2 regions of the Pseudoalteromonas sp. SR45-1 genome follow, and region 2 is predicted to be linked to the other one. Evidence: predicted binding sites of a transcription regulator. Region 2 holds the regulator's gene; the other holds the start of a gene.
The links. Region 2 encodes MetJ, which represses methionine synthesis genes. Its sites were predicted from a motif close to TAGACGTCTAGACGTCTA; they were not measured.
Positions count from the first base shown of each region.

Region 1: metK (methionine adenosyltransferase) is a predicted target of MetJ. The motif match lies at 6,221-6,238, and genes of this name have one in related genera.

Region 1 is NZ_JACJDR010000010.1:118,998-135,114, reverse strand. It holds gene panP (pyridoxal-dependent aspartate 1-decarboxylase PanP) at 5-1,630, shown strand; gene serA (phosphoglycerate dehydrogenase) at 1,683-2,912, opposite strand; gene rpiA (ribose-5-phosphate isomerase RpiA) at 2,922-3,575, opposite strand; gene H5089_RS12025 (5-formyltetrahydrofolate cyclo-ligase) at 3,629-4,225, opposite strand; gene H5089_RS12020 (hypothetical protein) at 4,244-4,792, opposite strand; gene metK (methionine adenosyltransferase) at 4,968-6,119, opposite strand; gene tkt (transketolase) at 6,424-8,415, shown strand; gene H5089_RS12005 (pyrimidine/purine nucleoside phosphorylase) at 8,600-8,914, shown strand; gene hpf (ribosome hibernation-promoting factor, HPF/YfiA family) at 9,092-9,448, shown strand; gene H5089_RS11995 (NRAMP family divalent metal transporter) at 9,651-10,826, shown strand; gene H5089_RS11990 (GNAT family N-acetyltransferase) at 10,898-11,359, shown strand; gene H5089_RS11985 (GNAT family N-acetyltransferase) at 11,372-11,785, shown strand; gene H5089_RS11980 (HNH endonuclease) at 11,848-12,585, shown strand; gene H5089_RS11975 (hypothetical protein) at 12,810-13,232, opposite strand; gene H5089_RS11970 (VWA domain-containing protein) at 13,234-14,421, opposite strand; gene H5089_RS11965 (MoxR family ATPase) at 14,423-15,271, opposite strand; gene H5089_RS11960 (DUF1653 domain-containing protein) at 15,324-15,563, opposite strand; gene H5089_RS11955 (DUF2947 domain-containing protein) at 15,624-16,103, shown strand.
Region 2 is NZ_JACJDR010000008.1:131,283-147,399, reverse strand. It holds gene H5089_RS10200 (malic enzyme-like NAD(P)-binding protein) at 139-1,380, shown strand; gene metJ (met regulon transcriptional regulator MetJ) at 1,445-1,765, opposite strand; gene metB (cystathionine gamma-synthase) at 2,055-3,302, shown strand; gene metL (bifunctional aspartate kinase/homoserine dehydrogenase II) at 3,472-5,817, shown strand; gene H5089_RS10180 (penicillin-binding protein 1A) at 5,881-8,373, opposite strand; gene H5089_RS10175 (pilus assembly protein PilM) at 8,504-9,583, shown strand; gene H5089_RS10170 (PilN domain-containing protein) at 9,571-10,143, shown strand; gene H5089_RS10165 (type 4a pilus biogenesis protein PilO) at 10,133-10,738, shown strand; gene H5089_RS10160 (pilus assembly protein PilP) at 10,735-11,274, shown strand; gene H5089_RS10155 (type IV pilus secretin PilQ) at 11,261-13,366, shown strand; gene aroK (shikimate kinase AroK) at 13,551-14,069, shown strand; gene aroB (3-dehydroquinate synthase) at 14,097-15,167, shown strand; gene H5089_RS10140 (SPOR domain-containing protein) at 15,168-16,117, shown strand, end outside.

The DNA of each region.
Region 1 (16,117 bases), on a different contig from region 2:
TAAGATGGATCAAAAGCGTTGTGCCGTCGCCTCTAAAGAAAGCCTTAAGCGTATATTTACTGTACCTGAAGCGCCAGACTCAACTTTAAGCAAAATCGAGCTTGAAATTTCGAGTAATTTAGCAGGTTTTTTAAACGAAAATATAGCGGCAATTGAAAAACCATTACATGAAATAGAAAAAGATTTTCAATCGGCAGTGATCCCAGAAGATCCAACGTTTGTCTCTGCTTATGCCCAAGACATAATGGAGCAGCTTGTTGCACATTCTGTGCATACAGCTGCGCCTAGTTTTATTGGTCACATGACCTCTGCCTTGCCGCACTTTTTATTACCGCTGTCAAAATTGATGGTAGGGCTAAATCAAAATCTAGTAAAAATAGAAACATCTAAAGCGTTTACGCCTCTTGAGCGTCAAGTGCTTGGGATGATGCATCATTTAGCTTATGGGCAAGAAGACTCATTTTATTCTAAATGGATGCACAGTGCTAAAACCTCATTAGGTGCATTTTGCTCTGGTGGTACGGTTGCTAATATTACTGCGCTTTGGATTGCGCGAAACCGCTTATTAAAACCTGATGGCGATTTTAGAGGTATTGGCGCACAAGGCTTAATTGCTGGTATGCTGCATTACGGTTATAAAGGTTTAGCAGTATTAATATCAGAACGCGGACATTACTCATTAGGTAAATCGGTTGATTTACTCGGCATTGGTCGCGATAACTTAATTGGTATTAAAACCTGTGAAAATAATAAAGTTGATGTAGGAGCGATGCGTGAAAAAGCACGTGAGCTTGAAGCGCAAGGCATTAAAGTAATGGCGATTATTGGGGTCGCGGGAACAACCGAGACCGGTAATATTGATCCACTTGATGAAATGGCCGACTTAGCACAAGACATTAACTGCCATTTTCATGTAGATGCTGCATGGGGGGGAGCGACCCTTTTATCGAGTACGCACCGTCCTTTACTAAAAGGGATTGAGCGAGCAGATTCAATTACCATCGATGCACATAAACAAATGTATGTACCAATGGGAGCGGGTTTGGTTTTATTTAAAGACCCCGCTGCAACTGATGCAATAGAGCATCACGCTGAGTACATATTACGTAAAGGTTCAAAAGACTTAGGTAGCCACACGCTTGAAGGCAGCCGACCGGGTATGGCAATGTTAGTACACGCTTGCTTACGTGTTATTGGTCGTAAAGGTTACGAAATGCTGATTGATCGAAGCATCAAAAAAGCACATTACTTTGCTGATTTAATTAAGGCTGATGAAGACTTTGAGCTTATTTCGGAGCCTGAGTTGTGCTTATTAACGTATCGTTATGTACCTAAGCAAATTAAACAAGCAATAGCCGATGCAGATGCTGCAACTCGGTTAGATATTTTTGCTTCACTGAACCGTTTTACTGCCAGTATGCAAAAGCGTCAACGCGAGTCTGGTCGCTCATTTGTATCACGTACACGCTTAACGCCTTCTAAATACGACAATCAACCAACGGTTGTATTTAGAGTGGTTCTTGCTAACCCGCTTACCTCAGGCGCTATTTTAAAAGAGATATTAGCTGAGCAAAAAGAGTTGGCTGCAACAGATCCGGTATTCAAAAAATACTTGAGAAAGTATATGTAATCTAAATACAAAAAAGGGTCCATAAGGACCCTTTTTTAATATCAAAGAATGGTTAATGTAAAATACGTGCTCTAATTGTACCCTCAACAGCGCTCAGTTCTTTAAGTGCTACTTCAGATTGATCTGTATCAACATCAATAACTACATAACCAATAGATGCGTCTGTTTGTAGGTATTGCGCAGCAATATTAATACCGTGCTGTGCAAACGCTTGGTTAATTTGCGTTAGTACACCTGGGCGGTTGTGGTGTACGTGTAATAAACGGCTACGATTAGCAAGCTCAGGTAGCGATACTTCAGGGAAGTTAACCGCAGTAATAGTTGAGCCATTATCTGAATATTTAGCCAATTTACCCGCTACTTCAATACCAATGTTTTCTTGCGCTTCTTGTGTAGAACCACCAATGTGCGGCGTTAAAATAACATTGTCGAATTGGCGCAGTGGCGATACAAATTCTTCATCGTTAGATTTTGGCTCAGTAGGGAACACATCGATTGCTGCACCACTTAGTTTTTTCTCTGTAAGCGCTTCTGCAAGAGCATCAATATCAACAACAGTTCCGCGTGATGCATTGATCAAAATAGACCCCTGCTTCATAACTGCAAGTTCTGCTGTACCAATAAGGTTTTTAGTTTGCGGGGTTTCTGGTACATGTAAGCTAATAATATCAGAGCGTTGTAACAGCTGAGTAAGGTTATGAACTTGTGTTGCATTACCCAGTGATAACTTATCTTCGATATCGTAAAACTCCACGTTCATACCGATATTTTCAGCCATAATACCTAGCTGAGTACCAATGTGACCGTAGCCAATAATACCTAATGTTTTACCACGTGCTTCAAACGAACCATTTGCTGTTTTTAACCAGCCACCACGATGAGCCGCTGCATTACGCTCTGGAATACCACGTAATAAAAGTAGAATTTCGCCAAGTACAAGTTCAGCAACTGAACGAGTATTAGAAAATGGAGCGTTAAATACAGCAATACCACGTTCGCGTGCAGCATCTAAATCAACTTGGTTTGTACCAATACAAAAACAACCAATAGCAACTAGCTTTTCAGCTGAGTCTAATACAGCTTGGTTAATATGAGTACGAGAACGAAGTCCTACAAAGTGAACATCTTTAATGCGCTCTTTAAGCTCGTCCTCAGGTAAGGATGTTTTAACGTAGTCGATATTGCTGTAACCGTTACGTTTTAGCGTTTCAACAGCGCTTTGGTGAACACCTTCAAGCAAGAGAATTTTAATTTTGTCTTTTGCTAACGATACCTTACTCATAACCTCATCCTATTTAATTTGTGGCCCATTTTTGGTACCGATAATCACTTTATCAGCACCTCGCATCGCAAATAGGCCGTTGGTAACTACGCCAACAATTGAATTTATTTGTGTTTCAAGTTGTTTGGCATTGGTAATTTTTAAGTTAAATACATCTAATATAACGTTACCATTATCGGTAACTACGCCTTGGCGATAAACAGGGTCACCACCAAGTTTTAATAATTCTCGTGCAACGTAGCTGCGCGCCATTGGAATAACTTCCACCGGAAGCGGGAAGTCGCCCAATGTATCTACCAGCTTTGTGTCATCAACAATACACACAAACTGTTTTGCAACTGCTGCTACTATTTTTTCACGTGTTAGCGCTGCGCCGCCGCCTTTAATCATTTCGTTTTGAGCGTTTATTTCGTCAGCGCCGTCAACGTATACATCTAAAGCATCAACGTTATTAAGTTCAAACACTTCAATACCTAACGCTTCCAAACGTGCAGTTGACGCTTCTGAGCTTGATACAGCGCCTACAATAGTGTCCTTTACTGAGCCAAGGGCATCAATAAAGTGATTAACAGTAGAGCCTGTACCGACACCTACAATGGTGTTTTCTTTTACAAACTCGAGTGCTGCCCAAGCAGCTGCTTTTTTTAATTCGTCTTGTGTCATTGCTTTGTGCTCATGTATGTCAGAAATATGCGGTTAGTAACCAAAATTAAATGTTACCAACAGTATGTTTTATCTGGGGTGATAATGGTTTTAAGAGGTACGTCCCATGACTCGATTGGTAGAGCATCAACTTTTTGGCATTCATGTGCAAGGCCAATTAGTTGTGGTTTTTGCCAATTTTGTTCGTGTAAACGCGCCAATGTCCGGTCGTAAAACCCACCTCCCATTCCTAGGCGATTACCTTGTTTATCAAATGCCACTAATGGCATAAGGAGGTAATCAAGCGCTGGTAATGGGCATATTTGAGAGCAGTTCAGCTTAGGCTCCAAGATACCATAGCGATTTGCCCTCATGGGTGAGTTTTTCTCATAGCGCTGAAATAGTAAATTAGCGCCATTGAATGGGTGTATTATAGGTAGATAAACAGCATGGTTTAAGTTCCATAATTCTTTAATTAACAATGAAGTGTCTAGTTCTCCGTCGTTACTTGAATAAATGGCAATATGCTTTGAATTCGTTGTATTTTCGCTTTTTAAGTGTTGAATAAAATTCATTTTTAGCGATTGCGCAGCAATTATTTGCTGATTATTTGACAAGTTTTTACGGGTGTTACGAATTTCAGCTCTTATTTGTGCGCGTTTATTGCTCATTAAACTAATTAGCCATTTTTAAAAAGAGAATAAATCGGGAAAAATTAAAAAAACAGCCAGTACGACTAGCAAAATGGTGGCAGTTGCAATCAATGAATATAAAAGTAAGTTACTGCGTTTTTTAGGAGTCGCTAAATCCTCATCTAGCATTAGGTCGTCATTTTGCCATTCGTCTACACTTTCGTCTGGTGTATTTAATTGAGCTTCAGGAAGGCGTTGCTCTAGCTCATCTAGCTTTTCTTCAAGGCGTATTAAGCTGCTAGTGATGTAATCAAGTGCATCAAAAATACGTTCATCACGTTGGTTGTTATTTGCAGCTGCGGGGGAGCTATTTTGAATCGCATTTGAAACAGCTTGCAGCTTACTTTTAATACCTAGGCTTGCTAATAACTTAGTCTGTTTTAACGCTTTGTCTTTATCGCTTGGCGCAAACAGCGGCTTACCTTTAAAAAAAAGAGCTACTTTTTCATCTGACGTTTTTAATTTTGCAGCTAAGTTTGCGCACGCTGTTTTTATGTCAACGTTATCGGCAAGTCCTGCAAATATAACGCGAAAGTTATCGGCCATTTAACTATCCCTAAAGCTTTTATAATGAAATGAGTATATACCTAAAGTACAAAAGAATTCGAGGTTGATTTTATAGTTATTTTGTAGACGTACTACAAACAATGTAACTGATAAGTTTTAGATACAAAAACGGCCCTATTAAGGGCCGTTTTTAATTTACTTCAACACTTTTAGCTTAAAGGCCAGCAGCTGCACGAAGTGCATCAGCTTTATCTGTACGTTCCCAAGGGAATTCGTCACGACCAAAGTGGCCGTAAGCCGCTGTAGGAAGGTAGATAGGGCGCTCTAAATCAAGCATTTGAATTAAGCCGTAAGGGCGCAGGTCAAAGTGTTCACGAATAAGTTCGATTAAACGGCTTTCTTCTAACTTGCTTGTACCAAACGTTTCAACGCTGATAGATGTAGGCTCTGCAACACCGATTGCGTAAGAAACTTGTAATTCACATTTATCAGCAAGGCCAGCCGCAACTACGTTTTTAGCAACGTAACGTGCAGCGTATGCAGCTGAGCGGTCAACTTTTGATGGATCTTTACCAGAGAAAGCACCACCACCGTGACGAGCCATACCACCGTATGTATCAACGATGATTTTACGACCTGTTAAACCACAATCGCCCATTGGTCCGCCAATTACAAAGCGACCCGTTGGGTTAATGAAAAATTTAGTCGCGCTTGTAATAAGCTCTGCAGGAAGTACCGGCTTGATGATAGTCTCCATCACCGCTTCTACTAAATCTTTTTGCGAAATGTCTTCGCTGTGCTGAGTAGATAGTACTACTGCATCAATACCTACTGGCTTACCATTTTCGTATGCAAAAGTAACTTGAGATTTTGCATCTGGACGTAACCAGTTAAGCTCGCCGCTTTTACGTACTTGCGCTTGGCGCTGTACTAAACGGTGTGAGTAAGTAATTGGCGCAGGCATTAGTACTTCTGTTTCGTTACATGCGTAACCAAACATAAGACCTTGGTCGCCAGCACCTTGTTCTTCTGGGCTAGTACGGTCAACACCTTGGTTAATGTCAGGAGACTGTTTACCAATAGTGTTTAAAATTGCACATGAATCTGCATCGAAACCCATGTCTGAATGCGTGTAGCCAATTTCACGTACTGTTTTACGTGTAATTTCTTCAATATCAACCCATGCGCTAGTAGTGATTTCACCACCAACCATAACCATACCTGTTTTTACGTAAGTTTCGCACGCAACACGGGCATGAGAGTCTTGCTCTAGGATAGCATCAAGTACCGCATCAGAGATTTGATCGGCGATTTTATCCGGATGACCTTCAGAAACTGATTCAGAAGTAAATAAATGTTTTGCCATTGTAATTCTGCTCACAAATATTGCGCTTCACAAACGTCGGTATTAGCGCTAAAAAATTAAGGGGCGTATTTTATCGAAAACAAAACACCTTGCATAGTGTTTTTACGCCTAGACGTCTAAATAAAATTACTAATAACTTTTTGGTCTTAAAAAATATTCATAATGCCTCACTTTTATAGGGTTTTTAATTGCACACAGCCCCCACAATAAGTAAGAATGGTCGATATAAACAAACCCAAGTTACTTGGGTGCATAAACAAACACATAAATACCCGCGCAAATACACATAAAGGTAGGAGAATTCATGCCATCTCGCAAAGAACTTGCAAATGCTATTCGCGTCTTGTCAATGGACGCAGTACAAAAGGCCAAATCTGGTCACCCTGGAGCCCCTATGGGCATGGCTGATATCGCAGAAGTATTATGGCGCGATTATCTAAAACACAACCCAACAAATCCAGAGTGGGCTGACCGTGACAGATTTATTCTTTCAAACGGCCACGGTTCAATGCTTATCTATTCTCTATTGCATCTAAGTGGTTACGACTTACCACTGGACGAAATTAAAAACTTCCGTCAAATGCATTCTAAAACACCAGGTCATCCAGAATATGGTTACGCACCAGGAATCGAAACTACTACGGGTCCATTAGGTCAAGGGATCACAAATGCCGTAGGTATGGCAATTGCCGAAAAAGCACTTGCTGCACAGTTTAACCGCGAAGGTCACGATATTGTTGATCACTTTACCTATGCATTTATGGGCGATGGCTGCCTTATGGAAGGTATTTCTCATGAAGCTGGTTCACTTGCAGGCACATTAGGTCTGGGTAAACTTGTTGCATTTTGGGATGACAACGGCATTTCAATCGATGGTGAAGTAGAAGGTTGGTTTACAGATGACACGCCAGCTCGCTTTAAAGCATACGGTTGGCATGTAATTAGTGGTGTTGATGGCCACGACAGCGATGCTATAAGTGCTGCAATTGCAGAAGCTAAAAGTGTTACCGATAAACCATCACTAATTTGTTGTAAAACAATTATTGGTTACGGCTCACCTAATAAATCTGGTAGCCACGATTGTCACGGTGCACCACTAGGTGATGACGAAATTAAAGCGTCTCGCGAATTCTTAGGTTGGACTGGCGATGCGTTCGAAATTCCTGATGATATTTACGCACAATGGGATAGCAAAGAAAAAGGTCAGCAGCTTGAATCAAGCTGGGACGAAAAATTTGCAGCATACGCAAAAGCATACCCAGAGCTTGCAGCTGAATATAAGCGTCGTATTAATAACGAACTGCCTGGCGATTGGGCTGAAAAATCTCAAGCGTACATTGAGCAATTACAAGCAAACCCTGCAAACCCAGCGTCTCGTAAAGCATCGCAAAATGCATTAAACGCATTTGGTCCGTTATTACCAGAATTTATGGGTGGCTCAGCCGATTTAGCAGGCTCAAACTTAACAATTTGGGATGGCTCTAAAGGTTTAACACACGACGATGCAAGCGGTAACTACATTTACTACGGTGTACGTGAGTTTGGTATGTCGGCAATTATGAATGGTATTGCCCTTCATAAAGGCTTTATTCCTTACGGTGCTACGTTCTTAATGTTTGTTGAATATGCAAAAAATGCCGTACGTATGGCTGCATTAATGAAGCAACCAAGCATTTTTGTATACACGCACGATTCAATCGGTTTAGGTGAAGATGGTCCAACTCACCAACCAGTAGAGCAAATTGCAAGCATGCGTTTAACGCCTAACTTATACAACTGGCGCCCATGTGACCAAGTTGAGTCGGCAATTGCATGGCAACAAGCTATTGAGCGTAAAGACGGTCCTACATCGTTAATCTTTACTCGCCAAGGTCTTGAGCAACAAGCGCGTGACGCACAGCAATTAAGCGATGTTAAAAAGGGTGGTTACATCCTTAGCTGTGACGGCAATCCTGAAATTATTTTAATTGCAACGGGTTCTGAAGTGCAACTAGCACAAGATTCAGCAACTGAGCTACGCAGCCAAGGTAAAAAGGTACGTGTTGTATCTATGCCATGTACTGATGCCTTTGAAGATCAAAGCGCAGAGTATAAAGAAAGCGTATTACCGGCATCTGTTACACGCCGCGTAGCAGTAGAAGCAGGTATTGCTGACTACTGGTACAAGTACGTAGGTCTAAATGGCGCAGTAGTAGGTATGACTACCTTTGGTGAGTCGGCACCTGCTGGTGAGCTGTTTGAGCACTTTGGTTTTACAGTGGCAAACATTGTAAGCAAAGCAAACGAGCTTTTTTAATCGCTTTGATTAAATAAAGTAAGTAATTGAAAAACCCGCACATGTTGCGGGTTTTTTTATGCCCTAACATGAAGCAACTTCACCTTGAACAATGCTGCTTTCCTTGCAAGAAAGTAAGCTATCAGGCAAGGTAGTGCGATAAAATTTATAAATAAAAATCTTAAATTAATAGCAGGAGCTAAAAATGCCAAAGTTCGATAACGTAAGTGTAGTAAAAAAAGCCAATGTATATTTTGACGGAAAAGTGTCGAGCCGTACCGTTATTTTAGGTGATGGCGAAGCGAAAACTTTAGGCTTTATGCAACCTGGTGAGTTTGTTTTTGATACAAACCAAAAAGAATGCATGGAGCTTTTAGCTGGCCAATGGGATATTTTATTACCAGGGGCAAGTGAGTGGAAAACATTTAACGCAGGTGAATCGTTTAATGTTGATGCAAATGTAAGCTTTAAAGTAAAAGTATCTGATTTTGCTGACTACTGTTGTTCGTACACAGATTAATCAATACAGCTAGACGTCTGAAAGCCCATGCACTATGGGCTTTGCATAAACTTTGCACAACGCATGATTTAAATCACCAAAAACCGCAAATAAACCTCAAATATCTCTCTTTTTTCCTTGTGTTAATCTAAATAGCCCCCAATACTATTTATGAGGTAACAAATAAAAGGATACCCTATGAAAATTAATCTTTCTGGTCACCATGTTGAAGTTACTGACTCTATTAGAGAGCACATCAACGAAAAATTTTCAAAAATCGAGAGCCACTTTCCATCGCTTATTGCACTCGATATTATTTTGTCTAAAGAGCATCATAAAATCCAAGCTGAAATTAGCACTAATTACGAAGGCACGCGCATATCGGTAAAAGGGGAAAACGAAGTTATGTACCCTGCCATTGCAAGCGCAGCTAAAAAACTCGATGCGGCACTAAAACATCGAAAAGGGCAGATAAAAGCAAACTTACACGAAAAGCCTGTTAGCACTACACCTGAAATCGCACACGAGATCATCCAAGAGATGGATCTTAAATAAAATTTAGTCACAAAGTATTGTAAAAAAGAGCCGTATGGCTCTTTTTTATTGCCTGTAATTTAGGTAAGTTATGCGTTCTTGCAGTTTATTAATCAAAAAAATTAATAAAAGCAGCGTATAACACACATATTTTGAGAAATTAATGCACACAACAAAAGCAGTATGGAAGTCTCGACTAGGTGCGCTTGGACCTGGAATACTCATGGCAACAGCCGCTATTGGCGGTTCTCACTTAGTTGCCTCTACGCAAGCTGGGGCAATATTTGGCTGGCAACTATTTTGGCTAATACTGGTTGTTAATGTTTTAAAGTACCCGTTTTTTCGCTTTGGTATGGAATACACACTCGCGACTAAAAATAGCCTAGTGGAGGGCTATAAAAGTAAAGGCCCGTTTTATTTTTACAGTTTTATCGGTTTAAACATTGTAGCCGCCGTAGTTAATACCGCTGGCGTATTACTACTTACTGCAAGCTTACTGCATTACGCGTTGCCCGTAGTGATAGAAGTAACACTGCTATGTTGGATATTATTAGGAGTGTGCTTAGCCATATTATTGTTAGGGCACTTTAAAGCGCTCGACAGTGTGGCCAAAGGCATAATGGGGTTATTAACGCTGGCTACCGTTATTGCGTTAGTTATCGCGTTTAGTAATGGCCCAATGGCGCCTGCTGACTATGTTGGCCCATCACCTTACGAGCTGGCTATGCTGAGCTTTATGGTGGCTTTAATGGGTTGGATGCCAGCCCCTATCGAAATATCTGCATTAAGTTCTTTATGGCTAAAAGAAAAACAAGCGCAGCAAACAGTTTCTAAAAGCCAAGGCTTGTTCGATTTTAACGTAGGTTACTGGCTTACAGCTGGCTTAGCCTTGGTATTTTTTAGCTTAGGTGTATTAGTGCAGTACGGGCAAACCAGTAGTATAGAACTCGGCGGTGTCGCGTTTGCCAAGCAGCTTATTGATATGTACGCATTAACAATAGGCGAGTGGGCAAGGCCGCTTGTATCAGCAATCGCCTTTTTATGTATGTTTGGCACTACACTTACCGTGCTAGATGGCTACGCCCGCACGCTTAACGAATCTCATAAACTACTTGGCTTTAAGCAATCAAAACACAGCCTAAATATTTGGCTTGTACTGCAAGCACTAGCTGGCATGGCCGTTATTTTATTCTTTAAATCAGCCCTTGGTCCAATGCTTACGTTTGCAATGACACTTTCGTTTGTTACCACCCCCGTTTTTGCATGGCTTAACTTTAGCCTTGTGCGCTCAGAGCCTGCTATAAAGCACAGCGTGCTATTACGTAGTTTAACGTGGTTAGGTTTAGTGTATTTAGTAGGCTTTGCTGTTGCGTTTGTAGTATGGAAACTAGCAGCCTAAATAGAGCCACTTACTTTAGGGTTTTCATTAAAGCCCTAAAGCATTAAATTCTAGGATTAAACGAGGTATAAATGGATATTAGAATAGGTGAGCTTTCAAACCCACACGTTATAAAACTACTACATGCGCATCATAACGATATGCTAAAGCACTCACCTGTTGAGAGCGTACATGCACTTGATGTGAGCAAACTCACTCAGCCCGATATAATCTTTTATAGCTTATGGATTGATAATAATTTAGCGGGTGTTGGCGCATTAAAAGCGCTCGATGCCACTCATGGCGAAATTAAATCAATGCGCACCTCAAGCAACTATTTACGCCAAGGCATCGCTGCTAAATTGCTCACGCATATTATTGAGCAAGCAACTTTGCGAGGTTACAAAAAGTTAAGCTTAGAGACCGGCACGGCAAAGGCATTTTTGCCCGCACAAAAGCTTTACACTCAATTTGGTTTTAAAGAGTGCGAACCGTTTGGTGATTATGAGTTAGATCCGTACAGCTTGTTTATGAGTAAAGGGCTTCAAAAGTGAGTAGGGGATGTTATGGAATATAAGGTTGAATATTCAGCTCCAGCACTGGATGAATTTACTAATTTACGCGCACAAGCAAAGTGGCAAAACCCTGACGATAAAACATTAAAAGCAAGCATCGAAAATTCATTGTTTTGGGTTGCCGTGTACCACATCGATAAGTTGATAGGTACTGGTAGAATAATCGGTGATGGCGCAATGTATTTTTATATTCAAGATGTAATTGTTGCGCCAAGCTATCAAAAACAAGGCATAGGTCATTTAGTTATGACCCACATTGAAGACTACCTAAGCAACACCTGCTCTAATGGCGCTACAATAGCTTTATTAAGTGCTCACGGTAAAGAAAGTTTTTATACACAATATGGTTATGTAAAGCGTGATGGAGATGTTTTAGGATTAGGAATGTGTAAGTTTATTAAGTAAATAAAATTCTACAGAAAAAATAAAATGTCTTTAATATAATAATTTAACTGGATCAGAATAATATGGAAGTTAATAAGTTTGGTTTGAGTAGAGTAATTCCAGCAGAAATAAAGCGAGAGATTCGTCAGCACTGTGGGTTCGGGTGTGTTATTTGTGGATTAGGAATAATTCAATATGAACATGTAGATCCTGAGTTTAAAGATGCAAATAAACATGACCCGGCTAATATGACCCTCCTATGTCCTCAATGCCATTCAAAGGTAACTACAAAAATGTGGTCAAAGTCACGTGTAAAATTAGCAATGCGGATGCCAAAGTGTTTACAACAAGGTTACTCTAATGAGTTTTTTGATTTCCCAGAGCGTAATCCTTCTTTAATTTTTGGTGGTGTCAAGTTAAGCAACTGTAAAATCCCTATTCAAGTTGCAAATTACCCATTATTTCAATTAAAAAAACCAGAGTACTTAGGTCAACCATTTTTGCTATCTGGTCTATTTACAGACTCTAATGGAGAAGTCTCACTAGAAATTAAAGATAATGAGTGGAAAGCTAATTCTTCTCTCTGGGATGTAGAAGTTAAAGGCCCTTGTATAACTATTAGAGAAAGGCATCGAAAAATACATCTTGTACTAACTATCACTGAGCAGTGTGATATTTTGGTTTCGCGTCTGGATATGGTTTTTGCAGGCTTCTATTTTGAAGCTAATGGTGATTATTTAAAAGTAACTTTTCCTGATGGAGGTTCTTCAGAGTTATCTGGATGTGTTGCAGATAATTGTAATGTTGGTATTTCTTTTTGATGTAAATAACTAAAGCTACTATTACTTTTTAAATTGATGATTCAAACTACTCTAATACAAATATAGCTGAGTCAAAATTTAACTCAGCCCTTTTATCGCTCTACTTATCCCATCTAAACTAAGCGCATACATGCGGTTGTTCATTAGCTTTTTTATAAAGCCAATTGATTGGTAGTGCAGCCACTGCTCGACGAGTTGTGAGTTTAGCCAATCTAGCCTAATTGTTACTCATTTGAGTAAACAATAATTTCGTCAGAATTTGGTAATTTATAAAATCCAACATTTTTTGATTGCTTACCCATGAAATCAATAGCATATTTCATCTCTGCAATTGTTCTTACTGTAGAAAATTTATCTTTAAAACATGCTGAGAATTCGTATGTGAAAGATGTTGACTGATCATAACCTCCCAGCTCTAAAAGGTTATACTCAGTAAAAGGATCTGGTCCTAAAATTTGATGAGAGGTAATAAAAGGCACCCTAGAGTCTTGTGATTTCCAATCATTCAAGCATTTAGCTTCAACATTGCTTGCTAATAAATAAATGCTTTTATTCTTTTTAGAGTCACTTATAAAGATAGTAATAAAAACCAAATTTATAATAAGTGATGCAAACAAAATTAATTTTAATATATTTCTATTATTCACTTTAACTCAGCTCTTTTATCGCTCTACTTATCCCATCTAAACTCAACGCATACATGCGGTTGTTCATTAGCTCTTTTATAAAGCCAATCGATTGATAGTATGGCCAGTGTTCAACGGGTTGTGGGTTGAGCCAGGCGACTTTATCAAAGTGGTTTGTGACACGTGATAACCATGCACTGCCGGGCTCTTCGTTGTAGTGTTCTACCGAGCCGCCAGGGTAGGTTATTTCATATGGGCCCATAGTGGCATCACCGACAAATATTACTTTGTAGTCGCTGGTAAATTTATTAATCAGCGTCATGGTGTCAATCACGTTTGAATGGCGGCGCGCGTTGTCTTGCCAAACGTGCTCGTATAAACAGTTATGAAAGTAGTAAAACTCTAGGTGTTTAAATTCGCTGTGGGCGGCGCTAAATAGCTCTTCGCAGGTATGAATGTAGTCATCCATTGAGCCGCCAATATCAAATAGCATCAATACTTTTACTGCATTGTGGCGCTCGGGCGCCATTTTTACATCAAGCATGCCGCCTTGTTTTGCAGTAGCGCGAATAGTCTCGTTTAAATCTAGCGTGTCGCTTGCGCCTGTGCGGGCGAACTTTCGTAACTTTTTAAGGGCGAGTTTAACTGTGCGCGAACTAATTTCTCTGTCGGTGTCGAGGTTTTTGTATTCTCGTTTATCCCACACTTTTACTGCTTGGCGGTTACGGTTGCCGTCTTGCCCTATACGCACACCTTCTGGGTTATAGCCGTATGCACCAAAAGGTGATGTGCCGCCAGTGCCCACCCATTTATTGCCGCCAGCGTGGCGTTTTTGTTGCTCTTCTAAACGCTCTTTTAGGGTTTTCATAAGCTCGTCGAGCCCGCCCATGGCTTTTAGTTGGGCTTTTTCTTCATCGCTTAGGTGTTTTTCAAACTCTTTACGTAGCCAATCTTCAGGTAGGTTGTGCTGTTGCTTTAAGCTCTCGAGCAAATCAAGGTCGGCAATACCGCTAAAGTAGTCGCTAAAGGCTTTGTCGAATCGATCAAAGTGCGTTTCGTCTTTTACCATTATGGTGCGTGCTAAATGGTAAAAGGCGTCTACGTCGGCAAATATAACGCCTTTTTTTAAGGCGTTAATTAAATCGAGTAATTCGCGCAGGCTTACAGGTAGGCGGTATTCACGCAGTTTGAAGAAAAACGCAATCAACATCTTAACGGCGGCTCATAAAGGCGAGTTTTTCGATTAGGCTTATATCTTGCTCGTTTTTAAGTAAGGCGCCAAACATTGGCATTAATCCGCCTTTTTGCGCTTTGTCGTGCAGTGTTTTAGCGTCTATGTCTTCAGCCATTAAAAGCTTTAACCAATCGAGTAATTCGCTGGTGGAAGGTTTCTTTTTAAGGCCGTTTGCTTCGCGCAGGTTAAAAAACACTTCAAGTGCTTGGCGTACTAAATCCTGTTTAACGTTAGGGTAGTGCACGTCAATAATTTGCTGCATTTCGTCGCTGCTAGGAAAATCAATATAATGAAAAAAGCAGCGGCGTAAAAATGCGTCCGGCAATTCTTTTTCGTTATTTGATGTGATGATCACAATAGGGCGCTCTTTTGCGACAATGCGCTCGTTAGTCTCATAAACATGAAACTCCATTTTATCGAGCTCAAGTAGTAAGTCGTTTGGGAACTCTATGTCGGCTTTGTCTATTTCATCAATTAAAAGCACTGGGCGTTTGCCGTTAAGCTCTGCATACGTAAATGCCTGCCAAAGCTTACCTTTAACGATGTAGTTGCCAATATTGTGTACACGCTCGTCACCTAGTTGGCTGTCGCGCAGGCGCGAAACCGCGTCGTACTCGTATAAACCTTGCTGCGCTTTAGTAGTCGATTTTATATGCCACTGAATAAGCGTGGTATCTAAGCTTTTAGCCAACTCCTCAGCCAGCATGGTTTTACCTGTGCCAGGTTCGCCTTTAATTAAAAGTGGTTTTTCGAGCATAATGGCAGCATTTACAGCTTGTTTAAGTGCGCTACTCGCTATGTAATTGTCAGTTGAATTAAATTGCACGGTGTACCCTTGTCTGGTCTGAGCAGTAAGTTATTTTGTTATAATGCCATAGTTAAGCAGCAGGTCCAATATAAGCAAAACGCTGTATGACCTCACCTTCTTTTTCAACAGTTTCTAAAAACATACTAAGTGGGCGCGCCCATATACCAAATTCACCATAAAGTGCTTGGTAAATCACAAGCTGTTCCTCGGTTTCGCTATGGGTGGCAACATGAATAACTTTATATTGCGGGCCTTTGTAGTGTTGGTATATGCCTGGTTTTAGGGAAAGTGGTTTTATTGCTGTAGTCATGTTTTGATCTCTTGTATAATTTGGCTCTGCACTTTTAATGTTAACTAATTTGCCAATACTATGAACTATATTTCTTTAGATGATTACAAAAAGGCGTGGGTTTTTCGCCACAAAGATTTACCTGTATCTGATGAAGACGCAGCAAAAATAAAGCCTATGAGCGACGAGCGCGCAGCCGTACTTTGGACAACCATGGTGAGCCGTGAATTTGATCACCCTGATTTTTTTGAAGACACCGATTGGTGTGGTCAAGAAAAAAGCTTTAGCCAAGAAGTAGATTGGCAAGATGCGTGGGAAAATGGCGATGCGTTACCACCAGAAGCAATCTTAACGTTTTTAGATTGGGAAGCTAACACCACGGTTTATTTTTGTATGGCACGCGATAATATTATCGAAACGACGTTTGATGTATTTAAACGCAATTGGCAAAACTTTATGTTTTTAGCTGATGGCAGTTTATTGATTGGTAAAAAGCGTAATACGGTTGTGCAATTTTTAGAATCAGGTAAAGCAAAATTAGGTGAAAAGCCAAGCGCTTAAAATAGTGCGCTGCG
Region 2 (16,117 bases):
GAAAAACCTCTTAAAATTAAAGGATATAGCATATAACAGGATAGACCTGATATTGCTTGGAATTTAAAAATAATAAGGGTATCGTACCCCAAGACTCCACCTCTCACTTTAACTTAAATTGCAGGATACCATCGCGTTATGTCTGACTTTCGTGAACAAGCACTACATTATCACTCACATCCCGTACCTGGTAAAATTAGCATTGAGCTAACAAAACCAGCTGAAACAGTTCAAGACTTAGCCCTAGCTTATAGCCCAGGTGTCGCTGAGCCTGTACGTGAAATTGCCGCAGATCCTGCAAATGCATATAAATATACCGGTAAAGGTAACATGGTTGCGGTTATCACTAATGGTACTGCAATTTTGGGCTTGGGTAATTTAGGTCCTTTAGCGTCTAAACCCGTAATGGAAGGCAAGGCGTTATTGTTTAAACGTTTTGCAGGGCTTGATTCTATTGATATTGAAGTAAAGCACAAAACAACAGAAGACTTTATTAACACGGTGGCCAATATTGCTGACACATTCGGTGGTATTAACCTTGAAGATATTAAAGCACCAGAGTGTTTTGAAATTGAAAAAGCATTAATAGAGCGTTGTAGCATTCCTGTTTTTCATGACGACCAACACGGCACCGCCATTGTTACGGCTGCCGGCATGTTAAATGCGCTAGAAGTACAAGGTAAATCAATTGAAGATGCAATAATTGTATGTTTAGGTGCAGGCGCTGCTGCAGTTGCGTGTATGGAACTGTTAATTAAGTGTGGTGCACTGCGTGAACACATTTATATGCTTGACCGCAAAGGTGTTATTCATACTCGTCGCGATGATTTAAACGAATATAAACAGCTTTTTGCTAACAATACCGATAAACGCACATTGCAAGATGTAATTGCAGATGCTGATGTGTTTGTTGGTGTTTCGGGTCCTAACTTGTTAGCTGCCGAAGATTTAAAACTAATGGCAGAAAAGCCGGTCGTGTTTGCATGTTCAAACCCAGATCCAGAGATCGATCCTGCACTTGCACACGGCGCACGCAATGATTTAATTATGGCAACAGGGCGCTCTGATTACCCTAACCAAGTAAATAATGTTTTATGTTTTCCGTTTATTTTCCGTGGTGCACTTGATGTACGTGCAAGCGCGATTAACGATGAAATGAAAATTGCTGCAGTTGAGGCTATTCGTAGTATTGCCAAAGAGCCTGTACCTGCAGAAGTTTTAAAAGCCGCAGGCGTAGATAAGCTAGAGTTTGGTGCGCAGTATATTATTCCAAAACCAATGGATCCGCGTTTACTACCGCGTATAGCTAAAGCTGTAGCACTTGCTGCGGTAGAGTCGGGTGTTGCGCAAATTGACTTGCCTGAAAACTATATGGCGTAATATATAACGCTTAAACAAAAAAACCTCAGCAATGCTGAGGTTTTTTGATTAAAAAGGTAATGATTTATTCTTCGTTTAAAATAGGCACTTCTAAACCCATTTCTTGCATTATCTTTTTAACTTCTTCTGGTACTTTTTCTGCGTTGTCTTTACGTAGGTCATCGTCATTTGGTAAAGGTTGACCAGTAAATGCATGCAAAAACGCCTCACATAGCAATTCACTATTTGTTGCATGGCGAAGGTTGTTGATTTGACGACGCGTACGCTCATCCGTTAAAACTTTTAATACATTTAGTGGGATCGAAACGGTGATCTTTTTAACTTGCTCTGATTTTTTCCCGTGTTCTGCGTATGGGTGAATATACTCACCATTCCATTTAGCCATAAGATGTATCGTTGCCTCAGATTATTAATTTCTCACACGGTATAAAAAGCGTGTAAATATGCGTGAAATTCTATCGATTTAAAAAAGATAGTCAAATAATAGATACCGATCTATCTTAATAAGCCTATTTGGAATGTAAAAATAAGCTCACTTTTGTGAGCTAAAATGTGATACTAGCAAACGCCTTACCTAACTTTAGCCATCTAGAGCTTTAAAATACTTTGACTTATTAAAACGGATAACTTACTCTTTTAGACGTCTAAACATCCAAATTAATCAGGTGACGAATATGAGCGAAAAAAACAAAGCGACCATTGCTGTACGTAACGGCGTTGATGCTGATAAACATCATGGTGCAGTGGTGCCGCCAATTTATTTATCAACGACTTATTCGTTTGCCGACTTTGATACTAAGCGTGAGTATGATTATGGCCGCAGTGGTAACCCTAATCGTGATATTTTAGCAGAGACGCTTGCTAAGCTTGAAGGTGGCGCTCGTGGCATAATTACGGCCACTGGTATGGCTGCCGTGCATTTAGCTACTCAGCTACTTAACAGTGACGACACGTTAGTAATTCCACATGATTGTTATGGTGGAAGCTATCGTTTATTTACATCGTTACAAAAACGCGGACTATTGAAGCTTGAAGTATTAGATTTAACAAAAGAAGAAAGCCTTCAACAAATTTTAGCAATTAAACCTAAGCTTATTTGGATAGAGACTCCAAGTAACCCAGTACTTCGTTTAACCGATATTAAAGCGGTTACCGATGTTGCTAAGCAATGCGGTGCATTGGTTGCCGCAGATAACACGTTTTTGTCTCCTGCCTTACAAAACCCTATTAAGTTTGGTGTAGATATTGTGGTGCATTCAACTACTAAATATATTAACGGGCACTCAGATGTAGTGGGCGGCGCTGTTATTGCTGCAACACAAGAGCTTGGTGATGAGCTTGCTTGGTGGGCAAATAATATTGGTATTACGGGCGCCCCTTTTGATAGTTATTTAACGCTTCGTGGTCTACGTACTTTAAATGTGCGCTTAAGGCAGCACCAAGAAAATGCGCTAGCAATAGCTGAGTACCTTGAAAGTTCCAATTTTGTAAGCCAAGTTTACTATCCTGGACTTGAGTCGCATCCTCAACATGAACTTGCTAAAGCACAACAACTTGGCTTTGGTGGCATGGTTAGTTTTGATATTAAAGGCGATATAAACGACGCGGCAGAATTTTTAACTAGCCTTAAAACGTTTAGTTTAGCTGAGTCACTAGGTGGCGTAGAGAGCTTAATTTGTCACCCTGCAACTATGACGCACGCAGGTATGGAGGCAAAGGCACGTTTAGAAGCGGGTGTGGGCGATACGCTTATTCGTATTTCGGTTGGGATTGAAGATATACACGATTTAATAGCTGACTTTAAACGAGTATTTGAACTTGTAAAACCAGGGCAAAATAAAAATGTTGGCCGTGTAGGCAAAGGTGCTGGCACTTCTGGTGGAAACGTTAAATTAAGTGCAGCCCGTCCAGCGCTTTGGTAATTAATACCAATCCGCAATAATACCTAATCAATTTGAGGGATTAAACCGCACGATAACATCGTTAAAAATTCCTAATATAGAACAACTAAATAACGAAATTTTTGCCTTGTTATCGATACGGTTTTCTTACCTCAAAATAGACAACTTAATTAAGCGAATTGGTATAAATATGGTCAATTGTGTACATAAATTTGGTGGTTCAAGCTTAAGCTCTAGTGAGCGCTATCAAAGCGTAGCTAAAATAATTATTGGGCATACTCAGCCGGGCGACTGTGTTGTGGTATCTGCTGCAGGTAAAACTACAGATACACTTGTGTCGTTGTGGCAAAGTTATCAACTGCAAGACACGCAAGCTGTCGCTGATATTTTACTGCAGTTAAATAACCATCAAAGCGATTTAATTGAGCAGTTATTACAAGCTGATTTAAAGCGCTGCGCACTTAGAACACTAAATACCGAGCTTAGTAATATTGCAGAACTTGCTCAAGCTGAGCAGCTAAAAGAGGCTGCGTTACTTGCGCATGGGGAACTGTGGTCAGCACGTTTACTCGCTACTTATTTACAGCAGCTAAATATTGAGGCGTGTGCTCAAGATGCCCGTAGTCTTTTTACCTTAAACGATGGTGAATTAATGCATGCGCAAAATGCGCAGCAATGTCGACAGTCAATTTTACCTAATAAGATAAATATTGTTACTGGGTTTATTGCCGCCGATACGAAAGGTGAGACCGTAACACTTGGACGCAACGGTAGCGATTATAGTGCAACACTACTTGCAAATTACTGTGATGCTAAGCAGGTATGTATTTGGACCGATACACAGGGTGTGTTTAGCACTGATCCTCGAAAGGTAAAAAAGGCGATTAAGTACGGCAAAATTTGTCGCGGACAAGCTAATTTATTAGCTCGTTTGGGTAACCCTGTATTACATGCAAAAACACTATCGCCACTTAAAAACAGCGATATTAAGCTAGCTGTTCGTAGTAGTTTTGATGTGCAAGCAAGCCCAACAGATATAGTAAAAGAAGGTTCAGCAAAGAAAAAGCGCTTTATAACCACGCTGCAAAATGTTGATTTGTTAATGGTTGAAGGATTAAGTGAAGGTGAGGTCGCAAGCGTTAGTCAGCTTATTCAGCATAGCCTTCATCATTTTAACCATAATGGTGAAGTGTATTTAGTAGTACCGGCTGCACAAACATATCAAGTTATTAATTACTTTGCTGGTAGAGCTAATATTAGTGAGTCAAATTTAAATGGCTGTGCAATTGTTGCCCCTGAGCAAGACGTTAGCGTACTAAAACTGCAAGCTTTAGAGGTATTAGCTGAGCAGACTATAAAACCGCGTTTTGTGCATCAAGATAATGGTTATGTTTTATTACTAACAGACCAATTTATAGATAGCGATATACAAAGCGTCTTACACGATAAGCTAATCAATAAAGGCCAAGAAATAGCCGTTATAGTTGCGGGCCTTGGCAATGTAGGCGATGCTTTTATTGAGCAGTTATCGGCACAATTTGAGCGTTTATCAGGCGACTTTAGTATTAAATTGGTAGCGCTGGTTCGCTCTAAACATATGTTATTTAATGCAAGTGGCATAAATATATCGCAATGGAAAACTCAATGGCAGCATGAGGCGAATAGCTATGAAACTGCGGATTTACTTAATGCGATAAGCGAGCTTGACTACGAACATAAAGTGTTAATTGATATTACTGCAAGTGAGCAGTTTAGCTTTTTATATACAGATTTTGTAGACAGAGATTGTCATTTAATTAGTGCTAACAAATATGCAGGTACAGCACCGACTTCTTGGTATAAAGCACTTCGTAGTAACCTTGGCGAACGTAATTTACATTGGCGATATAATACAAGTGTAGGCGCAGGCTTACCTATCAATTTTGCTTTGGCTGATTTGCAAAATAGTGGTGATAAAATTACGCGTATTGAAGGCGTGTTCTCGGGTACGCTTTCGTGGTTATGTAGTAAGTATGATGGTACCACTGCTTTTTCTGAGTTGGTATTAGAAGCTCAGAAAATGGGGTTCACAGAGCCTGACCCTCGCGAGGATTTATCTGGACGAGATATGCAGCGTAAGTTACTTATTTTAGCCCGAGAGTTAGGTATAGAGCTTGAGCTTGATGATATTAGCTTATCGGCATTAATGCCCGGCGATCTTGTGCTAGGAAGCTGGGAAGACTTTCTAAACAATAAAGCCCAGCTAGATGCGTTCATTGAAGAGCATGCTGATACAGCAAAAGCTAATAACTCAGTACTGAGATACACAGGCCTATTAGATATAACAAAAACTGAAGTTATCGCTAAAGTAGGAGTTACGTATGTGCCCAATGGGAATGCGTTAGCAAACCTTACACCTGGCGATAATATTTTTGTAATTAATAGCAAATGGTATAGTGATAACGCGCTTGTGATTCAGGGGCCTGGGGCTGGGAAAGAAGTAACCGCTGCGGGTGTACACTCTGACTTATATTGGCTTGTTCAAAACTTAAAATAAGCGATTATTTAAATTAAAACGGCAGCTTAAATAAGCTGCCGTTTTTGTATTACAGAGATATTATTAAAATAGCTCTTCTTCGGTTTTTGTGTCTTCTTCAAATATATCGTTTGGCTGAGATAGCACATACTTTGTCGGTGCAGTGCCTTTTTCGAAGTATTCAAAGCGGCTGGTGTAGTCATTTTTGTGGCTTAGCAAACCAGTGGCTAAATCAATACGAATCGAAACAAGCCCCTCAGGTGGCTCAATTGGCGCTTCAGGTGTTCCCTCAAGTGCGGCTTTCATAAATTCAATCCATGCAGGCTGCGCTGTTTTAGCCCCCGATTCAGCACCAGATATTTGGCTGCTATCTAAGTTGTTATTGTACGTAGAACGACCAAGAGCGTTACCTGGGTTATCAAAGCCCACCCACACAGAAGTCATTACTTTACTGTTAAAACCACTAAACCAGGTGTCTACAGAATCGTTAGTTGTGCCTGTTTTACCCGAAAGATCACGACGTTCTAAAGCTTGTGCGCGCCAACCTGTACCACTCCAACCCGTTTTATGGGCCCAACTACCGCCGCCCCAAATACCACTGTGCATTGCATCAGCAATTAAAAAAGCATTCTGCTTAGAAATAATTCTCGGTGCACATTTTTTTGTTGGCTCCACTTCATCACTACTATTATGAAGTGAGAATTCATTATGTGTTGGTAAAGACTCTTCGTCACAGGCAAGGGCAGGGTTTGCTTTGAACAATACATTACCGTAAGCATCTTGAATTTCTGAAATAAAGTAAGGTTCAATTAAGTGGCCACCATTGGCAAATGCACTCATGCCACGGGCAAGTTCAAGTGGAGTAATGGAAGCACTACCCAGTGCTAGTGATTCACTGCGATTAATGTCTGAATCTTTAAAGCCAAACTTTAATAAATGATCAGCTGTACGTTGTAATCCAACGCCGCGTAGTAAGCGCACCGAAATAACGTTTTTAGACTGTGCTAAGGCACGGCGAATTCTTATCGGACCATTATATACAGCAGGGCTGTTTTTAGGACGCCATGCTACGCCTTGGCTTTTATCCCATTGGTTTATAGGAGCATCGTTTAATATAGACGCAAGCGTGTAACCTTTTTCAAGTGCTGCTGAATATATAAAAGGTTTTATATTAGAACCTACTTGACGCTTTGCTTGTACCGCTCGGTTATATTGACTTTGTTCAAAGCTGTAACCACCTACAATAGCTTTAATTCTTCCATCTTGTGGGTCGAGTGACACAATAGCACTTGATGCTTCTGGTATTTGGCTTAGTAAGTAGCTGTCATCTTCATTTTTACGCACCCATATTTGCATTCCTGGCGTTAAAATATCTGTAGCTGCTTTTGGAGCAAAACTTTGGCGGTAACGAGTAATATATTTACGCGCCCATTTTAAGTTATCCCAAGTAAGAGTTGTGCGCTCGCCACTTTTAAGTAATACCGACGCTGTTTTATCATTAACACTAAGCACGGCTGCTGCTTTCAAAGTACCCAACTCATTTACGCTTTGTAATTTATTGAGTATTTGTTGCTCAGTTAAAGCAGGTTGTGTTTCAGGGTCCCATAAAACATCTGTTGGTCCTCTAAAACCATGGCGCATATCGTAATTATGTAAGTTATTTACAAGTGCGTTTTGCGCTGCTTTTTGAACTTTAGACTCTACCGAGGTGAAAATTTTAAAACCTGAGTTGTAAGCTTTATCTATTCCATAACGCGAGACCATTTCAGCGCGCACCATTTCAGAAATATACGGGGCGTATAAATTTATTTCAGCACCATGAAAATAAGCGGTGATAGGTTGGCTCGTTGCTTCGTTATATTCTTCTTGAGTAATATAATTTTCAGTTAATAAACGCCCTAAAACAACATTTCGGCGTGCTTTTGCACGCGTTGGGTTACGAATTGGGTTTAAAGCTGAAGGGGCCTTCGGTAAACCTGCAATCATCGCCATTTGTGCAAGTGTTAAATCTTTTAACTCCTTACCGTAATAAACTTGTGCTGCAGCACCAATACCAAAAGCGCGATTACCTAATTCTATTTTATTAAGGTAAAGCTCTAAAATTTCGTCTTTTGTTAATACACCTTCAATATGTAGCGCTATAAATATTTCTTTAACTTTACGAATATATGCTTTTTCGCGAGTTAAAAAGAAATTACGAGCAAGCTGCATAGTAATAGTACTTGCGCCTTGTTTTTTCTCGCCGGTAGATATAAGAACAATAGCCGAACGCACAATACCTATAGGATCTATGCCTATATGATCGTAAAATCGATTATCTTCTGTCGCTAAAAATGCATTAATGAGTGTTTGAGGAATTTCATCAATAGTCACTGGAATACGACGCTTTTCACCAAATTGATTGATTAAAAGCCCATCTTTTGTGAATACTTGCATAGGAGTTTGTAATTGCACGTCTTTTAAAACTTGCACACTGGGGATATCAGGTTTAACGTAGTAATAAAGACTGACCAAAGTGATCAGACCAATTAACACACAAATGATAAAAAATTGTAAAGTTCGTTTTAATAAAATCACTTATATTTCCCTAAATGGACTCCCAATTGCGAGTTTTGACTGCTAGTATATATTGATTAAAAAATGAATAATATTTTTTCAGATAAAAATTATAACTTGTTTATTATTAAAACAAAGGCCAAGTTGAAACATGCTAAGTCAACTATTTCAAAAACCGTCCCCGATGATGGTAGGAATTGATATTGGATCGCACTCTATCAAAGCGGTGCTTTTACGTGAAATTGAAACTGGATTTCGACTAGAAGCACTTGCAATTGAGCCGATGCCAAAAGGTGCGATGAGTGAGCGCACAATCCAAGATATTGAAGCGATTGGTAACGTTATTACAAAATTAAGAAAAAAATTACCGAAGTCGTTAAAATCTGCTGCAGTGGCTGTTTCTGGCCAAACAGTTATTACAAAAGTGATCTTCATGGATGTATCGTTAACAGATGCTGAACTTGAATCGCAAATTGAAATTGAAGCTGATAGTTTAATCCCTTACCCACTTGATGAAGTGAGCCTCGATTTTGAGAAGCTTTCGACGAATGAGGCCGATCCTAGCAAAATGAATGTTTTGCTTTCGGCTGCTCGTACTGAGAGTGTTGAAGCACGGGTGGGCGCTTTAGAAGCCGCAAATTTAGAGGCCAAAATAGTAGATGTAGAAAGCTACGCATTGAGCCGTGCTATGGACGTTTACTATCAACAATTACCTAGCGATGCATTTAATAAGTGTGTGGCTGTGGTCGATATTGGCGCAGTTTTAATGCTTGTGAGTGTTGTGCAAGCTGGGGAAACCATTTATACCCGTGACCAAGTTTTTGGTGGCGATCAATATACAAATAGTATTGTTGCTTATTATAATAAAGGCTTTGATGAAGCCGAAATAGGCAAAACATCAGGTGATTTACCGCCAAACTATACCTTTGAAGTATTAGCCCCTTTTCAAACTTCGTTACTTCAACAAGTTCGCAGAGCTGTGCAAATGTTTTTAACAACCAGCGGTAAAGAGCAAATAGATTATATTGTATTAACGGGCGGTACATCGATGATAAAAGGTATCGACCGATTGCTTATTGAAGAACTCGGTATCCACTCAGTTGTTGCAGAGCCTTTTGTAAATATGGAAATTTCCCCAAAGGTAGACCGTAATATAATGCAGCGTCACAAAACGCAGTTTGCAATTGCAACAGGGTTGGCATTAAGGAGTTTTTCAACATGCCACATATAAATCTACTGCCTTGGCGTGAATCACAACGCGAAGAATCGAAAAAGAAATTTGTAACTATACTTGTTGGTGTCGTTATACTTTGTTTTGCAAGTATGTATTTATTAAGCTCTTTTTATAGTGCCTTAAAAGACGGTCAAAACTTAAAGAATAATTATTTAAGCTCAGAAATTAGCATGCTAGATAAAAAAATAAGTGAAATACGAAGCTTAGATAAAAGAAAGGAAAATTTACAACAGCGTATGAGGCTCATTGAAGAATTGCAAAGCAGCCGTAACTTGGGTACGCAAATAATGGATGAAGTTGCCAAAATAGTGCCAGGTGGTGTTTATTTAACAAAACTGGAGCGCAAAGGCAGCCAAATACATGTTTTAGGACGTAGTGAATCTAATAATCGTCTATCAACAATGCTCCGCCAAGTACAAAGCTCATATTTACTAGAGAATCCTTCAATGCAGGGCATTGTTGCAGGCGATCAATCTTCGCGTTTACTTAGTGATTTTAATATGGAATTTTATGTAAAACCATTTGATAAAATTGGTGAGGTTAGCGATGAACCTTGATTTTAAAGCACTGAGTGAAATTGATTGGAATGAAATAGAGCTTGATAACATTGGTGATTGGCCAATTGCTGTTAAAGCAATTTGCTGCACATTTGTTGCGGGCCTTGTATTGTTTTTTAGTTATAGCCTATTAGTTTCTGATGAAATTGACAGCTACCATAGTGCCGTGGCAAAAGAAGTTGAACTACGAACAACTTATCGAACTAAGTATGCAGTAGCGAGCAAGCTTGAAATATATCGTCAACAAATGATTGAAATGGAAGATAAGTTTTCTCAGCTATTAAAGCGTCTACCCACTTCGAATGAAACTCCTGGTTTACTTGATGATTTATCATATGTTGGGACAACGAGTGGTCTGACTTTTTTAAAAATAGGTTGGCTGCCAGAAGTTGAAAAAGAATTTTATACCGAGCTGCCTATTAAAATCGAAGTAATAGGTAGCTACCATGAGTTTGGTGAGTTTGTAGGTAAAGTGGCCCAGTTACCCCGAATTGTAAGCTTACATGACTTTTCTATTTTATCATCGGGCGATAAACAGTTAACATTCAGTGTTGTTGCAAAAACATATCGTTATGAAGAAGGGGTTAAAAAATGAAACTCCTTCGCGTAGTACCTTTAGCTATAGCATTTGTTTTAGCTGGTTGTAATGATGACACTTCTGAGCAAAAAGAATTTATTGATCAGGTAAAAGCAAGCACCACACCAAAGGTTGAGACGATTCCTGAACTGACAAAGTTTGAAATATTTGAGTACAGTGCTGGTCAGCTACGTAGCCCGTTTGTAGCGCCTCAGCCTGAGATTATTCAAAATAAACTAACGCAGGTAAAAAACTGTTTGCACCCAGATCAAGAGCGTCGCCGCGAACCGTTAGAGAAATACCCGCTAGATAATTTAGCAATGAAAGGCACAATTGGCTCTAGTGGACAAATATGGGCATTAATTACAGCAACAGATGACACTTTGCACCGCGTAACGGTAGGGAATTATCTTGGAAGTTATGATGGCAAAGTAAAAAGAGTAAGCAACGACTATATAGAATTAGTGGAATTAATCCCTGATGGGTCTGGCTGTTGGAAAGAGCGCCTGACGAAATTAGAAATGTTAGAGGCGGCAACAGATGGCGCAAATTAATAATAAAAAAGGTAAAAATAGGATGCATAAGGATGTACTTTGGCTTCATCGTATTTCACGGACATTACTGGCTGCTGTTGCTTTAGTCACTGTAAACTCAGCCATAGCTGGGCCATTGCTTTATGATGTTCGTTATAATCCATTACTTAAAGGCGAAACTGAATTACAGCTTGTTTTTGATGAAGAGTTAACCTTTGAACCAAAAGTTCAAGTGTTTAATAGCCCAGCCCGAATCGAAATGTTTTTTGATTCTGCAGAGTTAGAAGTTGGTTTAAATGATGTTGAAGTTAATCAAGCTGGAATTAGCAGTGTTACTAATGTTTTAACTAACAGTGGTTTAAAGGTAACGGTAAACTTAGATAGATTAAAAATTTATGAGACTGAAGTTCATAACAATTTAGTATCGATACGTGTCTCTGATAACCCTCTTACAGAACCTGAAAATGAAGATGTAGTGATGGACTCAGGTGATGAAAGTGGAAATTACATTAACCGTATCCAGTCAATTGATTTTAGACGTGGTGAGAAGGGTGAAGCAAAAGTACTTGTATTTTTACAAGACACTCAAGCTGCAATTGAAGTCCATGAAAGTGGCGGGAAAATTTACGCTGACTTTCATCACACCGATATTTTAGACGATCTACTTTATGAATTAGATGTATTAGATTTTGGAACTGTTGTAAGTAATATCGAGACTTTTAAAGAAGATGGTTTAAGTCGTGTTGTTATCGAACCTAATGCTCAGTTCACGTTTACGTATCAGCAAATAGATAATATTTTAACGTTGACAGTAGAAAAAGATGAAACGCAAAATGCGTACTTAGATGGTGGTGTTGAGTATCAAGGTCGCCCTATGACCTTAAATTTTCAAGATATCTCTGTGCGTGCAGCACTGCAAATTATCGCGGGTTACAACGACTTTAACTTAGTAACCAGTGATTCAGTAACGGGCAATATAACGCTGCGCCTAGATGGTGTACCGTGGGATCAAGCGCTTGACGTAGTACTACGTATTAAAGGGCTAGATAAGCGCATGGATGGCTCTATATTAATGGTAGCGCCTGCAGAAGAACTTGCAGCACGTGAAGCCAAAGATTTAAAAGCTAAGCAGCAAGTTGAAGACTTAGAGCCTCTATATAGTGAATACATCCGATTAAACTATGCTAAAGCCGAAAATTTTGCTGATCTATTAAAAACAGATACAAACAGTATTATAACTGCCCGTGGTAGTGTATCTGTTGATCAACGTACAAATACTTTGTTAGTAAAAGATACTGTTAAGAGTATAGAAAACATTCGCCGCATGATTGAAACGCTTGATATTCCAGTGCAGCAGGTTGTAATAGAATCTCGAATGGTAACTGTGCGCGATAACGTTACTGAAGACTTAGGCGTACGTTGGGGCTTTAGTGACCAAGGCAGTAGTGTTGGTATTTCAGGCTCTCTTGAAGGCGCAGAAGGTATTTATAATGCGACATCTACTTCAGATGCACCAAGTATTTCAGACCGATTAAATGTAAATTTACCTATCACTAACCCTGCGGCTAGCATTGGCTTACACATAGCAAAACTGGCTAACGGCACGCTGATTGATTTAGAGCTAAGTGCGCTTGAGGAAGAGAATAAAGGCGAGATTATTGCTAGTCCACGTATAATAGCGGCTAATCAGCAAAAAGCCCGAATAGAGCAAGGTACTGAAATTCCTTATACTGAGTCAGCTTCAAGCGGTGCTACTACCGTAAGCTTTAAAAAAGCGGTACTGAGCTTAGAAGTTACACCTCATATCACACCTGATAATAAAGTAATTCTAGATTTAATTATTACTCAAGATACACGTGGTGATACTGTACAAACAGGTACTGGTGAAGCGGTGTCTATTGATACTCAAGAAATTCAAACACAAGTGTTAGTCGAGAATGGCCAAACCGTAGTACTCGGTGGTATTTTCCAACAGCAAATCATTAATACTACGAGTAAAGTGCCAATTTTAGGTGACATTCCTTACGTAGGAAGACTATTTAAAACCACAAGTGAGTTTAATGAAAAGCGTGAATTACTTATTTTCGTGACACCGAAAATACAAATTGATTAAAATACAGTGGTTTTATGTTAACCAACGGGTGATTATTTAGATTAATTGCTCGTTATATGGCTTTTTATTCTAATTGACTTGAAATACCCCTGCAATTACTGAGATAATCCCCTCCTTAATTTTGGGGCCAGGTCGTTAGGCGGGGTTTTATTTCAAATTTTAGAGTTTGTTTGTACTAAAAGATATGGCTGAGAAACGTAATATATTTCTAGTTGGCCCCATGGGGGCTGGCAAAAGCACGATTGGTCGTCACATCGCTGACCAATTACACCTTGAATTTGTTGATTCTGATCAAGAAATCGAACGCCGCACAGGTGCAGATATTGCATGGGTATTCGATCTTGAAGGTGAAGAAGGCTTTAGACTTCGAGAAGAGTCTGTTATTGGCGATTTAACCGAGATGCAAGGTATTGTACTTGCTACCGGTGGTGGTTCAGTAATGAGCAAAGAAGTTCGAAACAAGCTTTCGGCTCGAGGTATAGTTGTATACCTAGAGACACCTATAGAAAAGCAAGTTGCACGCACGCAACGCGACAAGCGTCGCCCATTACTGCAAACTGAAGAAGCACCTCGTAACGTACTAGAGCGCTTAGCAGAAGAACGCGAGCCCCTATACAAAGAAGTTGCCGATTTTGTTGTACGTACCGATGAGCAAAGCGCTAAAGTTGTTGCTAACCAAATCATCGAGAAATTAGATTTTTAAAAACCAATAATAAGGAAATAACTAAGCATGCTTAAATTAACAGTTAATTTGGACGAGCGAAGTTATCCTATTTATATTGGGCAATCTGCACTTCAAGATAATGGCCGCCTGGTTCACCACATTGGTGATTGTCGGCCTATCATCATTACTAATGACACAATAGCGCCTTTATATTTACAAGCGTTACTTGACTCATTAGCAGATCAAAATCCGCTATCTTTTATTATTCCTGACGGTGAACAATATAAATCACTTGAATGGTTTGAAAAAATATCAGCATTTTTACTACAAAATAACTGTGGCCGAGATACGTGTTTAATCGCGTTAGGTGGCGGTGTTATAGGTGATCTAACTGGTTTTGTAGCAGCGTGTTATCAGCGCGGCGTACCGTTTATTCAAATACCAACGACAGTGCTTTCACAGGTTGATTCATCGGTAGGTGGTAAAACGGCAGTAAATCATCCTTTAGGTAAAAATATGATAGGGGCATTTTATCAGCCTCAAGCGGTTTTTATTGATACACAAACATTACACACCCTACCAGCAAGAGAGTTTGCAGCAGGTATGGCTGAAGTAATTAAGTATGGTCTGATTTACGATACCGAATTATTTGTATACTTAGAGCGAAACGTAGCTAATTTGCAGCAACTAGATGAAACGTGCTTACAGCATATTATTTTTAGATGTTGTGAAATAAAAGCGCTTATAGTTGCGCAAGATGAAAAAGAGCATGGTTTACGTGCTTTATTAAACTTAGGTCATACATTTGCCCATGCAATTGAGGCAGAAATGGGCTACGGCGTTTGGTTACATGGCGAAGCTGTTGCAACAGGCATGGTATTAGCAGCTAAACTTGCCAAGACACGCCAAGATTTAAGCGCAAGTGAAGTTGATCGAATTATTAAGCTGCTTGAACTATATAATTTACCAACAGAAATTCCAAAGCAAATGACTAGCGAGCAGTTCCTAACGCATATGCGTAAAGACAAAAAGAATAAAAGAGGCACTATACGCTTTATTCTACCTACCCAATTTGGCCAGTGTGCATTAGTTGATGATGTCTCTGATGACCAAGTTAGAGACTTAATCGAGCAGTAAATGCAGTCACAAATTTTACCAAGCCGTGCGGCTTTGGTGGATAGAATCGCACTGCAATTTGAGTACGGACAAAATTTAATAGTTTTACTTGGCACATCGGGGCTAGGTAAAAGTTATATGCTCGAAACCTTCATTACAGATAAATACAATGACTTTAATAAAGCGTTTGTGCAAGTAAGTGCACAAATGACTGACGCTCAGCTAATGAGCGATTTATTAGAGCAAAGCTTTAATTCCCCTTTAGTTGATCATAATTTAAGTTTACCTGAAAACTATTACCAGCTGCTTGAGCAACAGCAGTGCGGACCTTGTTTATGGGTGCTTGATGGCGGTAGGCAATTATCTGAAGAGATACTAATTGAGCTTGAGCTGCTTTCTAAAAATAGCCCTAATACGTTGTATATCATAATTGCATCACAGTCTAAAATTGCTTTAAATGACGCTGTCGAAATTTACTTGGAGCCACTGACGCTTCGAGAAAGCAAGATGTTATTGCAGTGGTACTTTACTGATTTACCTTATGATGAAGACCCTGTTTTTAGTACTTTTTTAGCCGAGGCTCATGGTAACCCCAGTTTATTGCTTGCTTGGCAACCTAGTGAGCACATAGCCGATATTATCGTTAAAGATAAAGTATCTTGGCGATTGCACTTATTGATTTTGATGTTGTTAATTATGCTTTTAATTATTGGTCTGCTTTATAAGTCTGATATGACGCAGTGGTGGCAACAATATTATCAGCAGGAAGAAGCGCAAGTCCTAAATACAGCAATATCTGTAGAGCAAGTAAGTGAGCCGGTTATAAAGCAAAATGAGTCAGTAGTTACTTTAAATGACCCTGAAGTAGTTGAGCCAGATATTGAGCCAGAGAGCGTACACATTAATGATGTGCCTGCTATCATGCAAAGTCTTACCGAACCTGCAAATACCGTCAAGGTATTAGACAATGC